2 regions of the Alcanivorax sediminis genome follow, and region 1 is predicted to be linked to the other one. Evidence: predicted binding sites of a transcription regulator. Region 1 holds the regulator's gene; the other holds the start of a gene.

Region 1 (7,220 bases):
TCTGTTCATGGCCAGCCTGTATGGCCGGGTGCCACTGCAGGTGGATGTGCTGCGCGATCGCAACCAGCTGTATCGCACCACCAGCGCGGGCAACATCGAGAATATTTACCGGTTGGTGATTCTCAACAAGAGCCAACAGGCACAGCGTTATGAGCTGATTCTGGATGGCCCGGAAGGTTTGAGTATGGAAACCAACAAAACCTTCACGCTGCAGGGCGGCCAGACACTGAATCTGCCCGTCACGGTCAGTTACGATCCTTATGTGAATGAAGTCCCCTCCTCCACTATCTGGTTCACTGTCAGATCGCTGGATGACCCTGATCTGGAGAAGCGCCATGAATCACGATTCATCGCACCTGGACGGTGATGAAAAGGCCTGGTATCGCCATCCTTTCCTTTGGATGGCGATCCTGCTGCCTGCCACTGCGGTGGTTGCCGGCCTGATCACCCTCTATATCGCCATTGTGAACGCCGACGACCCGGTGGTGGATGAGTGGTACAAGGAAGGCAAGGCCATCAACCGTTCTGCAGAACAGGAGCAGCTGGCGGCAAGACTGGGTATTCGCCTTGAACTGTCACAGGTGGGTGCCGGGGTGCAGGCTCGCCTGCTGGCCGATACCGCGATTCCCATGCCCTCTTCCATCAAGGTGGCCATGCGTCATCCCACGCTGGCAGACCGGGATGTGGTGATTGAGCTGGTTAACCTGGAAGACAATCAGTACCGCGGGGACGGTGTTCTACCCCAGGATGGTCGTCGCAATGTCACCGTGACTGCTGAGGGGAATCACTGGCGTTTGTACCAGACCATCTTCACCGATAGTGACAATCTGCACCTGGGAGCCGTACCGGCTTCATGACCGACTCCTGCTGGCACTGTGGCAACCCTGCTCCATCCGGAGCGTTTGAGGCGCGCACCCCAGAAGGCGCGCGTGATGCGTGCTGTCCTGGATGTGCAGCAGCCATAGAAACCATCTACGGTCTTGGGCTGGATGATTATTACAGCGTCAGGGAAAGCGAAGCGCCTGTGCCGGATGAAACCCGTACGGCCCTCAACCGCGCACTGTTCCGCGTTCCGGAACTGGTGGCTCCGCACATCAGCGATATTCCTGGCGGGCAGCGTCTCAAGTTACAGCTGGGTGGCCTGACCTGTGCTGCCTGTAGCTGGCTCATCGAGAAAGCCGTTCGTGAACAGCCCGGTGTAACTGCGGTGTCGGTCAACCTGGCCGGAATGACTCTGTTGGTGGATTTCGATGGCAAGGCGGATGCCGAAGCCACCGCTGAGCGGGTGCTTCGCCTCGGCTATACCGTCACCCTGCCAGGAGACCCTTCGCAAACCCAACAGCAAAAACGCGAACAGCGCCAGCTGGTAGGCCGACTGGCCCTGGCAGGTTTGGGTGCCATGCAGGCCATGATGTACGCCACCGCACTTTACATCGGAGCTTTCGATGGCAAGGACGCGGTGTATGAATGGGTCTTTCGCATCGCCAGCCTGTTGGTGGCTACGCCGGTGGTGTTCTATGCGGGCTGGCCATTTTTTCAGGGAGCCTGGCTTGGCCTGAGGCGCGCGAGACTCACCATGGATGTGCCTATCGCATTGGCTCTGTTGCTCGCCTGGGGCGGGAGCCTGGTGGTGATGGCCACCGGTGGGCGACATGTCTATTTCGATTCCGCGGCCATGTTTGTGTTCTTTCTTCTGACCAGCCGCTGGCTTGAACAACGGCAGCGGCGTGCCATTCATGAGAGCTATCAACAATTGGGCGATACCCTGCCCCAGGCGGTTCGACGTATTGATGATGGTGGCCTGCCGGTCTGGATCAGTGTCCGGCAGGTGCAACCGGGCGATCAGCTGCAGTTGATTCAGGGTGATACGGTACCGGTGGATGCCGTTGTCGTGAATGGCGAAGCAGCGCTGGACGAATCGGCTTTCACGGGGGAATCCCTGCCGGTGCGCAGAAGCCTGGGAGATAGCATCCATGCCGGCACCCGCGTAGCCGAAGGGGGGCTGGTAGTAGAAGCCAGTGGTACGGTGTCGAGTAGCCTGATGGCGCAAATTGGCGAGCAGGTGGATCGTGCCCAGCAGGAACGTATGGAGGTAGTCAGAGACTGGCAACAGGTTGCCCCGCTGTTTACGGCTGGGGTGCTGGTGCTGGCGGCCTTCACCATGGCGTGGCACTGGTCATCGGGTCCCGCCGTTGCATTCGAGCATACGTTGGCCGTGTTGGTGGTGACGTGTCCATGCGCCTTGGCGCTGGCGGTACCGCTTACCCTTTCCGCCACCCTCGGGGCGGCACTCAAGAATGGTGTGCTGGTCGCCTCACCGAGGCAGTTACTCAAGCTGCCGACGGTGAAAGGTGCCATTTTCGACAAGACCGGTACGCTGACCACGGGGCAATTCTCCATAGTAGAAATCCGTAAATCAGTCACGACGGGGTGCGCGCTTTCAGAGGACGAGCTTCTCGCCATAGCCGCTGCACTGGAGTGGCAGAACCCTCACCCTTTGGCCCGTGCTTTTCAGCATGTGGTGCGTGATGCTGCGGTGCACGATGTCGTCACCACACGGTCCGGGGCAGAGGGAGTGCGTCATCATCAGCAGTGGCGCATCGGTGGTGATCCTGAGAGTGCTCGCGACGGCACCACCTGTCTCGCTCTTTATGCAGATAATCAACTGCAGCTTCAGCTTTTGCTGGAGGATACCCTTCGTGAGGAATCGGAAAGGGTTGTCAGTCGGCTGCGTGACCAGGGCATCATCAGCCGAATGGCCACGGGTGACAACGCCGGTGCTGCCAGCAAGATTGCGGCACTGGCCGGGATTGGGGAATGGCAGGCCGGTATGACACCGGATGACAAACAACGCTGGGTGGAAACACTGGAGCAGAGCGCGCCGCAGATGATCGTGGGTGATGGCATCAACGATGCCAACGCCATGCTCGCTGCGTCGGTGTCTGTGGCGACGGCCAATGCGACCAGTCTTACCCAGCGTGCAGCCGGTCTGTACCTGCTGCATGACCGCCTGGATGCCACTCCTGCCCTGCCCGCCCTGGCTCGGCGTTGCCAATCGCTGATTCGTCAGAACCTGAGTTGGGCGCTACTTTATAACGTGATTGCTGTACCGTTCGCCGTGGCAGGATGGATTCCTCCCTGGGCAGCGGCCATCGGCATGTCTGCCAGCTCTCTGTTGGTTACTTTTAACGCATCCCGGATAAGTCGATGGAAATTGTCATCCTCCTCATCCCGTTGGCGCTGATTTTTTTAGGCGGAGCCATCGCTTTCCTGTTCTGGGCCTTGCGTAAGGATCAGTTCGAAGATCTGGATAATGCTTCCTGGCGAGTCGTCTTTGATGACCGTGAGCAGCGCCGTGACCGAGGAAAACGCCGGCCAGACCCATCGGCTCAAAGCGACAGCCAACCCAGGGCGGACAGGCAAAACCATGATGAACCCTGAATCCTTGCTGGCCCTGCTAGCCAGCAGCGCCATCATCGCGGCGACCGGCAGTATCCACTGTGTGGGGATGTGTGGCGGTATCAGTAGTGCGCTGACTTTTGCGGTTCCGGAGCATCAACGCCAGGGGGCCGCGCTGTGGTGGTGGCAAGCGGTTCTCGGGCTGGGGCGGGTGACCACATATACGCTGCTCGGCCTCCTTGCAGGTAGCCTTGGCAACAAACTGCTCGGTTGGCTTCCCGGTCCTTCCATGGCGTTCGGACTGGCGCTTTCCGGTGTCCTGATGCTACTGCTGGCAATGCATTTATCTGGTAAGGGTGGCCTTCTTGCTCATCTGGAGCGGCTTGGCCAGGGACTTTGGCGAACCCTCCAGCCCCTCACACGAAAGCTCATGCCGCTGGATCATCCGCTAAAGGCCTGGTTACTTGGCATGCTATGGGGCTTTCTGCCTTGTGGTTTGGTCTATACCGCGTTGGCCCTGGCTGCAACCAGTGGTGAGGCATTCACCGGGGGCGCGGTTATGGCCGTGTTTGGTGCCATCACGGTTATTCCGGTAGCCACCACGGGGGTCGTGGCGTCACAGTTGCAGGCTTTTCGAGGGCCAAAAGCCCGCAAAATAGCCGTTGGACTGACTCTGGTGCTGGCGGTGCTGTTCCTGTTCATGGCGTGGCAGATGGCAAACGGTGAAGGCCATGCCATGCATCAGCATGCTGCCAAGCTGGAGCCCACCCTGGGGAATGACGCACTCCCCCAGGGCCATTCTGAGACTCATCACCATGACCATTGATCCATATCAAGGTTGGTGCTGGTTGGCAGCGTGATAATCCTCCCATCTTTGTGGGAGGAACAATTGTGGTCGAATGGAATGAATCACTGATCCATCAGTACGGCGGCCCCGGGCCCCGGTACACCTCCTATCCGACCGCCCCCAACTTCCACTCCGGTATTACCGAGGATGATCTGGTCGCCGCCGTGCAAGAAGGCAACGCCGCACGGCGGCCCCTGTCACTGTATTTCCATATCCCGTTCTGCAGCACGGTTTGTTACTACTGTGGCTGCAATCGCATTATCACCGCCAACCGCGCTCGGGCTGGAGAATACCTCAAGCACTTGAAGCATGAGATTCGCATGCGCTCGGCCATGATCGATGATCGACGTCAGGTGACCCAGATTCACTGGGGGGGTGGTACTCCGACCTATCTCAGCGATGCACAAATGACCGAGCTGGTTTACGACATGGCCCGGCACTTCAACTTGCGTGAGGATGACCGGGGTGACTATGCCATCGAGATTGATCCGAGAACTGTAGATCGTTCGCGGTTGGGGCTGCTGCGGGGGCTGGGGTTCAATCGTGTCAGCCTGGGAGTCCAGGATCTGGACCCCGGCGTTCAGGAGGCGGTAAACCGAATCCAGTCCTGGGAAATGATCCGAGACACCATGCACTGGGCAAGAGATTTCGGTTTCCGCTCCATCAATCTGGATCTGATCAGTGGGCTGCCACGCCAGTCAGAAGCCTCCATGATGCGCACCCTGGACAAGATCATTACGCTGAAACCGGAACGAATCTCGCTGTATAACTACGCGCACTTGCCAGACCGCTTCAAGGTACAACGACAGATCAACAGTCATGAACTGCCCTCCCCGGAGGAGAAAGTAAGGATGTATGTCCGGGCTGGTGAGATGTTGCAAAGTGCCGGCTATCGCTTCATTGGCATGGATCACTTCGCTCTGGAGACCGATGAAATGGCAGTGGCGCAGAAGAATGGGCTACTGCACCGGAATTTTCAGGGATACAGTCTGCATGGTGATGCAGACCTGATCGCCATGGGGGTTAGCGCCATTAGTCAGATTGGCGATTTATACGTCCAGAACGAGAAAGGCATCGAGCAGTGGCAAACCCGGGTCGAAAATGGCCAGATCCCTATTGAAAAAGGCTATCTGCTAACTTCGGATGATCGCATTCGCCAAGATGTCATCATGCGCTTGCTGTGCGACCTTCATCTGGATATCCCCGCCTTTGAGCAGCGTTGGGGCGTCAATTTTGCTGAAACCTTTGCCGACGCGCTCCAGCGCTGGGCTTTTTTCGCCGATCAGGGCCTGGTGACCCTGTCGGCGGATCATTTGAAAATCACCGATCAGGGCCGGCTGGTCAGCCGGGCCCTGGTGCAGCCTTTTGATCAATACATGACTGAGAAGCCGACAGTAAAATATAGCCGTATTCTCTGAGTGATTATTGACGCTGTTGGACTACACTGACAGTGTCTTTACGCAGCGTAAGATTTGGGAGTTACCCCGTGTCACAGCATGTTTCCTGTAGCGAATGCAGCCTTAGTCCGGTTTGTCTGCCTCTGGCTGTTGCCCCCGCCCAGCTGGACCAGCTGGACAATATTATTCACCGAGGCCGCCCGCTAAAGCGTGGCGAGCACCTGTTCCGTGCTTCGGACAGCTTTGAGGCGGTCTATGCCGTGCGATCCGGTGCCATCAAGACCTATGTGCTGAGTGATCAGGGGGATGAGCAGGTCACTGGTTTTTACCTGCCCGGGGAAGTGCTTGGCATGGATGGGATCAGTACCGCTCATCACATTTCCAATGCCAAAGCGCTTGAAACGGCCACAGTCTGTGAAATCCCCTTCTCGCAGCTGGAAGCGTTGTCGCAGAAAATTCCGTCTTTACAGCATCATTTTTTCAGTCTGATGAGTAATGAAATTCGGGCTGATCGTGAGCTACACATGCTGCTCAGCAAGAAGAATGCGGATGACCGAGTGGCATCCCTGCTACTTTCGCTGTCGGCTCGTCATCAGCGCCGAGGCCTGAGTCACCGTGCTTTTCGACTGCCCATGTCTCGCTATGACATTGCCAACTACCTTGGCCTGGCGGTTGAAACAGTGAGTCGCATTTTCACTCGTTTCCAGCAAAACGGCTGGTTGCGAGCAGAAGGCCGTGAGGTAGAGATTCTCGATCGTGGCAAACTGTGTGGTCATGATCCTGCCCTGGAGGATTCCCTGTGACACAGCCTGTCATGGTCGTGCTGGATACCGATCTCAAGTCGCCTCAGCCCGCTTTTGAGAAGGCCAAGCAGTTGGCCGCCGCCCGTGGCACCTCGCTCGTTATTGCCGTTAACGGTTATTGCTCCGCCATGGTGCGTGCGGTGGGTTATGACAAGCAGAGACTGGAGGCCGCCACGACCCAAATTCGTCATGCCTGGGAGAAGAGGATCGCGTCACTGGCCCACGGCATGACCTGCAGCGCGCACGTGCTGTGGGAAAAGCGTGAAATCGATGCGCTGCGCGACATCATCCTCCAATTCAACCCCGCCGTGCTGGTGGTGCACACCAGTGCCGAGAGTGGTTTGAAGCGACACTTGTTCACCCCGCGTGACTGGCAGCTGATCCGCAAGGCGCCATGTGATGTGCTTTGTATCCACAGCCAACCCTGGCAGAACCCGCCTTCTCTACTACTGGCGGTGGACCCTGAGACGGGCAAGGATGAGGTTGACTCATTGTCGGTGAAAGTCACCGCGCAGGCGCAGGCGATAGCGCAGCAGCTGGATGGCTCGCTGAAAGTCTGCCATGTCATGGATGCGGTAGACGACAGCCTGGTGCTGCTCATGGGGGAAGCCCTGTCCGAGTTCAGTGGCAGCCTTGAAGATATCAAGGAGAGCCAGAAAGCGGTATTCAAGCGGTTCGCCAGTGGCCAGGGTTTTGCCTCTGATCAATTGGTCATGCTTGAGGGGGCTGTGGCCCCTACCCTGTCCCACTACTGCAAAGATAACGACGTAGATT
Region 2 (7,220 bases), 900 kb from region 1:
TCGCTTCTTGAATCCTGGGCTCTGGAATCTTTACCTCGCTTAGGCTCGGATCGCGAGCAGGCTCGCTCCTACAGCGCGCTTTTGTTCACCAAACCGTGACGTTGCTGTCAGCGATCTGTCATTCCACAGGCCTAACGTTGCCACATCAGAATTGATCAGAAACCCGGGAACGTCTGCGATGACACTGCCTCTGGATTCTGCTTTTGCCTTGCGCACGGGAGACATACTGCTGTTTTCCGGACGTGGTTTGACCAGTGAAGTGATTCGGGTCTTTACCCGTAGCCCCTGGAGCCACATCGGCATGGTGGTGTTTTTGCCTGATAGCCCTGAGCCGCTGGTACTGGAATCGACCACGCTGGGAGAGTCCGATGATGTGCGGCTTGGCAAGCCAGTGGCCGGCGTGTCGTTGGTATCGCTGGACACTAAACTGAAAGACTATCCCGGCTCAGTAGCGGTGCGGCGGCGCCATGGTCCTGACTTGAGCGAGAATCAGGACCGGCTGCTGCAGCGCTTGCTGCGACGACTCATGCATCGTCCCTACAAGAATTACCTGTTCTGCAATGCTATTGATGTCCTGACCGCCTTCAGGCGCAAGCCAGATCAGCGAGGCTGGTTCTGCTCAGAACTGGTGGCCGAATTGTACCGGCGGCTTGGCTGGCTGCCCCGGGATATCCGGGCAAGCACCCTGGTGCCGGGGCACTTTGGCTCCCGGCATATGCGGTTGTTGAATGGCAAGCTGGGTCGGGCCCAGTGGTTAAAGCAGGAGTCGGGCTGCGAAGATCTCAGAGCCAGCGCCGGGTTTTGCGGCAGTAGTCATGCCATTCGGACCCAAACTTCTCCGCATGAAAGGCCTCTTCCGCTGCAATGACATGGGTGTGAATGACCCATACCACAGGCAAAAGCATCAGTAACATGCCGACGCTGTGCTGGCTCAGCGCCATGGCCGCTGCCAGGCAGGTGAAGCCAAGGTAAATGGGGTTGCGGCTGAGGGTGAAAACGCCGGTAGTGAGCAGGCTGCTGGCGGCCCGGTGGGGCATCACCGTGGTCCTGGCCATGCGCAGTTGAATTACTGCTGACAGCACCAGTAATGCGCCAATGATGGCCAATGCCAACATCAGCCAGAAATCACCGGGGAACTGGACAGCGGGAAAATGAATGGCGCGATCCAGGCCATAGCCCATCAGCAGGCCGCCGAGATACAGGGCGGGGGGCGGCATCATGACTTGAGGATGTTCGAGTGACATGGGCAAGGGCGTGGTTACCTGATGGCCCTCCAGTGTAGCGGAGAGTCGCTGGCAACTGAATCGACAGACGTGTTCAGAAAAAACTTTTCGGAGGTTCCTATTGATCGACTTAAAAAAACTGGGGTATGGTAATTCCATTCCCGCCACAGCGGGAGTGATCGCGATCAAAAGCTGTAACAGCTGAATGCTACTGAACCGCCAAAAGGTTTAAAACCAACGGCGGCAGGGGCAGGCGTCACTCTCGCACTCCAGATCTGACGTCCAGCCAAAGCCGCCACACCATTGCAAACCGTACAGGGGATACGCATGGAAGAGCGCGCGGCCAGACTCCACACCCTTTCCATCAGCCACCACGCGAGCGCCAGCCAGAACGACGGCACCATCGAGCAAGAACAGAAAAAAACCTACGTCATCGATACCAACGTCCTGATTCACGACCCCAACTCCCTGATGAACTTTGAAGAACACCGGGTGGTGATTCCCATGACGGTGCTGGAAGAGCTGGACAAACTGAAAAGCGGCAAATCGCATACGGCAGCAGATTGCCGGGCGGCTATTCGGCTGATAGACAAGGTGCTGGGCCATGCTACCCCTGAGCAAGTCGAAGCGGGTATCCCGATTCCTCGAGGGCCGGATAATTCCACCCAGGGTACCCTTACTGTGTTGATGTCATCGTTGGAAGACGTGAAGGCGCCATTGCCGGATCACCTTAACGACAACCGCATCATCAACGATGTGGTGCGTATGAAAGCGCAAGCGCCTGACCAGCGCTTCATCCTGGTCACCAAAGACATCAACATGCGGCTCAAGGCCCGGGCCTGCGGTATTGAGTCTGAGGATTATCATAACGATCAGCTGGTGACAGATATCAAGCAGTTGACCCGTGGTTATTTTGAGGTGCCGGGTTCCTTCTGGGATCAGGTGACCCAGGTGGAAACCGAGCAGGACGGTGCCGACACCTTGCATTACCTGTCGCACGGTTTGCTGGTCAGCGAAATTCTCGGAGAAGAAGTTTATCCCAATCAGTACATCATTGATGAGATGGGCTTTGTGGGGCGGGTCATGCATATCGAGAATGGTGTGGTGACGCTGAAGCATTACAAGGCCGAGAGTATGCTGGAGCAGGAAGCGTGGGGTCTCAAGCCCATGAATATTCAGCAGGCCATTGCCTTGCAGCTGTTGCTGGATCCGGATGTGCATCTGGTCAACCTCACTGGGGCTGCCGGTTCCGGGAAAACGATTCTCGCATTGGCTGCTGCTATCGAAATGACAGTGGAGCAGAAGCGCTTCAATAAAATTATTGCCACTCGATCCACGCCGCCACTGGCGGAAGATCATGGCTTCCTGCCAGGTACGGAAGAGGAAAAAATGGACCCCTGGCTGGGTGCCATTAACGATAATATCGAGGCGTTGCACCTGAACGACGAAAATCCAACCGGCAGCATTCAGTACGTGAAAGAGCGGGCCAATATCCAGTTCAAGGCCATGAATTACATCCGTGGCCGCAGCTTCCAGAAGTCACTTATCCTGATTGATGAAAGCCAGAACCTGACTCCCCATCAGATGAAGGCCATCATCACCCGGGCCGGTGAAGGCTCCAAGGTGGTCTGCCTGGGTAACCTGGCACAGATCGATACCCCGTATCTGTCGCCCACCAGCTCCGGGCTGACCTACATGACCGAACGCTTCAAGCGTTTTGCCCATGGAGGATCGGTGCAACTGAACGGTGTGCCGCGGTCGTTGCTGGCGGAGTATGCGGAGTCGTTCCTCTGAATGAATAATGAATAGTGAATAATTAATAGCTAACTCAAACCAGTTTTTCTGTTTTTGAAAACAAAGAGGCCGCACCCAAACCGGGCGCGGCCTCTTGCATTTCAGGTAAAGCCTGAGGTCAATCGCGACGTTATTAATTATTCACTATTAATTATTAATTATCTTCCTGCACGCCTCGGACTCATAAAAGTCATCCAGCGACCAGCTAATGAACGGTTCCAGTACGCCTTGCTCAACCAGAACAGAAGCCCCTTTGGCGAGGGCGGGAACGGTGAACTCGCGAATCTTTTCTTCGCTGATCTGCATGCCTGCCAGTACATCCGCCAGGGTTTTTTCGCTCAGTGCGTCCACTGCCGCACGGATGCCAACGCTGATCAAGCGGCGGGTGTAATCGAGACGGGCACTTTCATCACCAATCTGACAGCCTTGCTCAACCAGGTCTTTGACGGTGCCGTTAGGAATTTGTGAGAGATAGTTGGCAGGTTTGAGCGGTGCCACACGGCGATACCCGTCACGGGCCAGCTGTTCTATCCGCTCATTGGTGAGCTGTTTGTTAAGCCACTGTTCCCCGGTCTTCAGGGTTTCGCGAATATTCTTTTGTAGATAACCGCGGATGGACTCTTCCATACCACCCATGGCCTTGCCGACCACGCTCTTGCGCCCCATCTTCATCACGCTGCTGACGCCCGGCAGTTTGGCCAGGGCGTTTTCTTCCAGCAAGAAATTCTTGATGCCGGTATACAGCATCTCGCTGACCATTTCGCTGACGAGTGGATGGTTCAAGCCGGCATGAATGGCTTTTTCTCGCAGGCTTTTCAGCTGCAAAGATTTTTCCAGTACGGCTTCAAAGTGCGCCTCACTGAGCAGTTCGCCAACGGTGGCGTCATCATTTTCGGCGGCCTTGAGCACTGCCTCGGTGGTTTGCACGATCACATCCTGCAAGCCTTGAGCACTGTTCGCTTCCAGCACCCATTGTTCAACTACTTGGCACAGGCTGTCGCTGTCCACCAGTTTCCCTAACGGTGTATCACCAAGGCAGGCGCTGGCCTGGGCCATGATGGCCTGCCAGTGATCCTGGTTTTGCAGTTGTTGGCAGAGGTGTGCCTTGTGGGCATCGCGCAGGGCGCTAATCAGTTCAGAAGACGACATGGTGACAAGCCTCGTTTTTATTGATTTAGAGCAATGCTCATTGATGTGCCGAGAGGTTCAATGGCCCCGTAGTTTGAACGTTGACCCTAATGCCCGGCAACCGGGGTTTGGTCATTGAATGTATCTTGCGTTATCCAAGGGGATCTGTATGCAACTGCAAGGACAAGTTAAAGGGGCTCTGCTGCTAACCGGCCTGCTGCTGGGTAGCCCACTCATGGCCAACCAGGCGGGGGATTTCATCGTTCGTGCCGGGGTTGCCAATGTGAATCCGGATGTCAGCAGTGAACGTTTTGATTCAGCGTTGCCGGCGGTGGGCGGTCTCGGTGTGGATGTGGATGATGACACTCAGCTGGGACTGACTTTCACCTATATGGTGACTGACTCTATTGGTGTGGAGCTGCTGGGCGCTACTCCGTTCACACACGATATTATCCTTGATACCGGTGGTGAGGGCCTGGTAGTGGGTGAAACCAGTCAGCTGCCCCCCACTGTACTTGCACAGTTTTATGCGCCCAAAATCGGCCCTGTTCGCCCTTATGTGGGTGTCGGCCTGAACTACACCCTGTTCTTCGAAGACAGCATTGACGATGCCGTTGTCAGTCCTTTACTTGGCGGTGCGGATGCGGATGTGAAGCTCAGCAACTCCATGGGACTGGCCTGGGAAGTCGGCGCGGATATCGCTTTGAATGACAAGTGGCTGTTGAATCTCAGTGCCTGGCAGATCGACATCGACACTGAAGCGCGCCTGTATGTGAATGATGCGCGTGTGGACAAGATCGATGTGGAGCTGGATCCCTGGGCATACATGGTCGGTGTTGGGTATCGGTTTTAGGTACGCCTGACGCCTGACGCAGGGACGCGTTTGGTGCTGGCTGCGTCTCCCACACGGCTATTCGGCGAAGCCGCTGTAGGAGCGAGCCTGCTCGCGATCCGAGCCTAAGCGAGGTAGGGATTCCAGAAGCGGGTTTTGAGTACCGAGTTTCGAAAATCTAAAACCTGGTTCCGGGTTAGGGTTTTGCCTTTCAAAACTCGGTACTCGCGACTCGAAACTCATTCCTCACTGAGGCTCGGATCGCGAGCAGGCTCGTTCCTGCAGCGGGGTATAGCGAGTCTTGTAGTGATGCAAAAAGGCCCGCCCGGGTACCGGGCGGGCCTTTTTACGTCAGGCGTCTGCAGTTTCCAGCGTTTCCGGAAACTGCAGCTTGAACACCTCAAAGCCGCCATCCAGGCTGACGGCCTGAAAACCCTGTTCGGTCAACCAATCCGCTGCGCCCTGGCTGCTGTTGCCGTGGTAGCAATAGATCACCAGGGGGCGAGTCTTGTCAGTGTCAGCAAAGAACTGATCCACATTGGCATTGGTCAGGTGCACGGCGCCGCGCAGGTGTCCGCTGGCAAAGCTGTGCGGGTCGCGAATGTCCACAAACAGCGCCTGGCCTTCATCGAAGCGGGCCTTGCCTTCCTGGGGGCTGATCCGTTCAGGCATTACTGGCTTCCTTCTCCTGCAGCAGGTCCGCAGGCGGATACTCGCATTCCAGCTTCATGCTGATGGCGCTCTCCAGTTCCGGCAGCAGGAAGGCGTCGTCTTCACAGGCGAAGCTGATGGACATGCCGCTGGCGCCAGCCCGACCAGTACGGCCAATACGGTGTACGTAATCTTCCGGGTCTTCCGGCAGGTTGTAGTTCACCACATGGGAAACGCCATCAATATGAATCCCTCGGCCCGCCACATCGGTGGCAATCAACACCTGCAGATCCCCTGAGCGGAACCGTTCCAGGGTTTTCATGCGCTGGTTTTGTGGCACATCGCCAGAAATCATCGACACCTTCAGGCCTTTCTTGAGCAGGCGGTCGTTGATGCGGCGGGTGATGTCCCGGCGGTTGGCAAACACAATCACCTTGTCCATGTTCATGCCAGTGATCAGGTTGTAGAGCAGTTTGAACTTGTCGTCGGTGTTGGTGATGTACACCTTCTGCTCCACCGTGTCCGTGGTGACCTGGGTCGGCTCGATTTCCACCACTTCGGCATCCTGTGTCCAGCGGCGAGCCAGGTTCATCACGTCCTCGTTAAAGGTCGCAGAGAAAAGCAGGGTCTGCCGGTGCTTGCTGCGTGGTGTCATGCTGACGATGCGTTTCACATCGGGGATAAAGCCCATGTCGAGCATGCGATCGGCTTCATCCAGCACCAGAAACTCGACCCGGTCCAGCCACAGGTCGCGGCGCTTGGCGAAGTCCAGCAGGCGGCCTGGGGTGGCGACCAGAATATCAATTTCCCGGCACTGCAGGCGCTCCTGCTGGCGATTGAAATTCATGCCACCCACCACGCTCATGACCTGCAGGTCGGTGTGCCTGGTCAGGCCTTTGGCATCTTTCTCGATCTGCATGGCCAATTCGCGGGTAGGCGCCACAATCAGTGCGCGCGGCTCGCCGGCGAAGCGGGGAACCTCCAGCGGATTTTTCAGCAAATCATTGATCACGGTCAGCAGAAACGCTGCGGTTTTGCCGGTACCCGTCTGGGCGCGACCAATGGCATCTGCGCCGGCCAGGGTGTGCTCCAGTACTTCTGCCTGAATGGGGGTGCAGTACTGGAAGCCCAGATCGGCGATGCCGCGCATCAGGCGCGGATCCAGATCAAAGTCATGGAAGCGGCGTTCGCCGTCTTTTTCGGGAACCTGGAATTGGTCCAGGCTCCAGGCATTTGCCTTGTCTTTTTGCATGTATTCGCTCAGTCTGAATGCGAGTGGTTGTTTTTTCTTTGCCTGTCACAGGCAGAGTCGGCGTTCAGGATCGGGGTGATGTTTGTGATTGCCAAGGCACCCCGGCCCTCGCCCTAACCACGCATTGTAGAAAAAATAGCCAGCGCTGTCAGAGGATCTTTAGTGATGAACATCCTGCGTGGAGGCATTGTAGTGTTTTGGCTGGGGGTACTGTTAGCCATTTTCATGGATTTACCGGCCCCTTTCGATCGCTTGCTGCTGATGGCCGGTGCGGTAGTCGCCGTGCTACACCTTCTGGAGCTGATGGGATTTGCGGTGTGGATCCGTCGGCACGGCGTGT

The links. The regulator FNR, encoded in region 1, switches genes on or off when oxygen is low (the NO sensors DNR and NnrR bind a similar motif). The targets are predictions, from matches to a motif close to TTGATNTANATCAA.
Region 2: the regulator FNR is predicted to act here: its motif matches at 4,187-4,200, upstream of GFN93_RS07875 (OmpW/AlkL family protein).

Annotation. Positions count from the first base shown of each region.
Region 1 is NZ_WIRE01000001.1:2,625,103-2,632,322, reverse strand. Features, by position in the region: gene ccoG (cytochrome c oxidase accessory protein CcoG) at 1-367, shown strand, start outside; gene GFN93_RS12025 (FixH family protein) at 336-857, shown strand; gene GFN93_RS12020 (heavy metal translocating P-type ATPase) at 854-3,244, shown strand; gene ccoS (cbb3-type cytochrome oxidase assembly protein CcoS) at 3,208-3,441, shown strand; gene GFN93_RS12010 (sulfite exporter TauE/SafE family protein) at 3,428-4,225, shown strand; gene hemN (oxygen-independent coproporphyrinogen III oxidase) at 4,291-5,664, shown strand; gene fnr (fumarate/nitrate reduction transcriptional regulator Fnr) at 5,733-6,446, shown strand; gene GFN93_RS11995 (universal stress protein) at 6,443-7,220, shown strand, end outside.
Region 2 is NZ_WIRE01000001.1:1,725,240-1,732,459, forward strand. Features, by position in the region: gene GFN93_RS07855 (C40 family peptidase) at 179-868, shown strand; gene GFN93_RS07860 (methyltransferase family protein) at 783-1,244, opposite strand; gene GFN93_RS07865 (PhoH family protein) at 1,551-3,017, shown strand; gene GFN93_RS07870 (hypothetical protein) at 3,165-4,166, opposite strand; gene GFN93_RS07875 (OmpW/AlkL family protein) at 4,315-4,998, shown strand; gene glpE (thiosulfate sulfurtransferase GlpE) at 5,329-5,649, opposite strand; gene rhlB (ATP-dependent RNA helicase RhlB) at 5,642-6,880, opposite strand; gene GFN93_RS07890 (DUF1145 domain-containing protein) at 7,046-7,220, shown strand, end outside.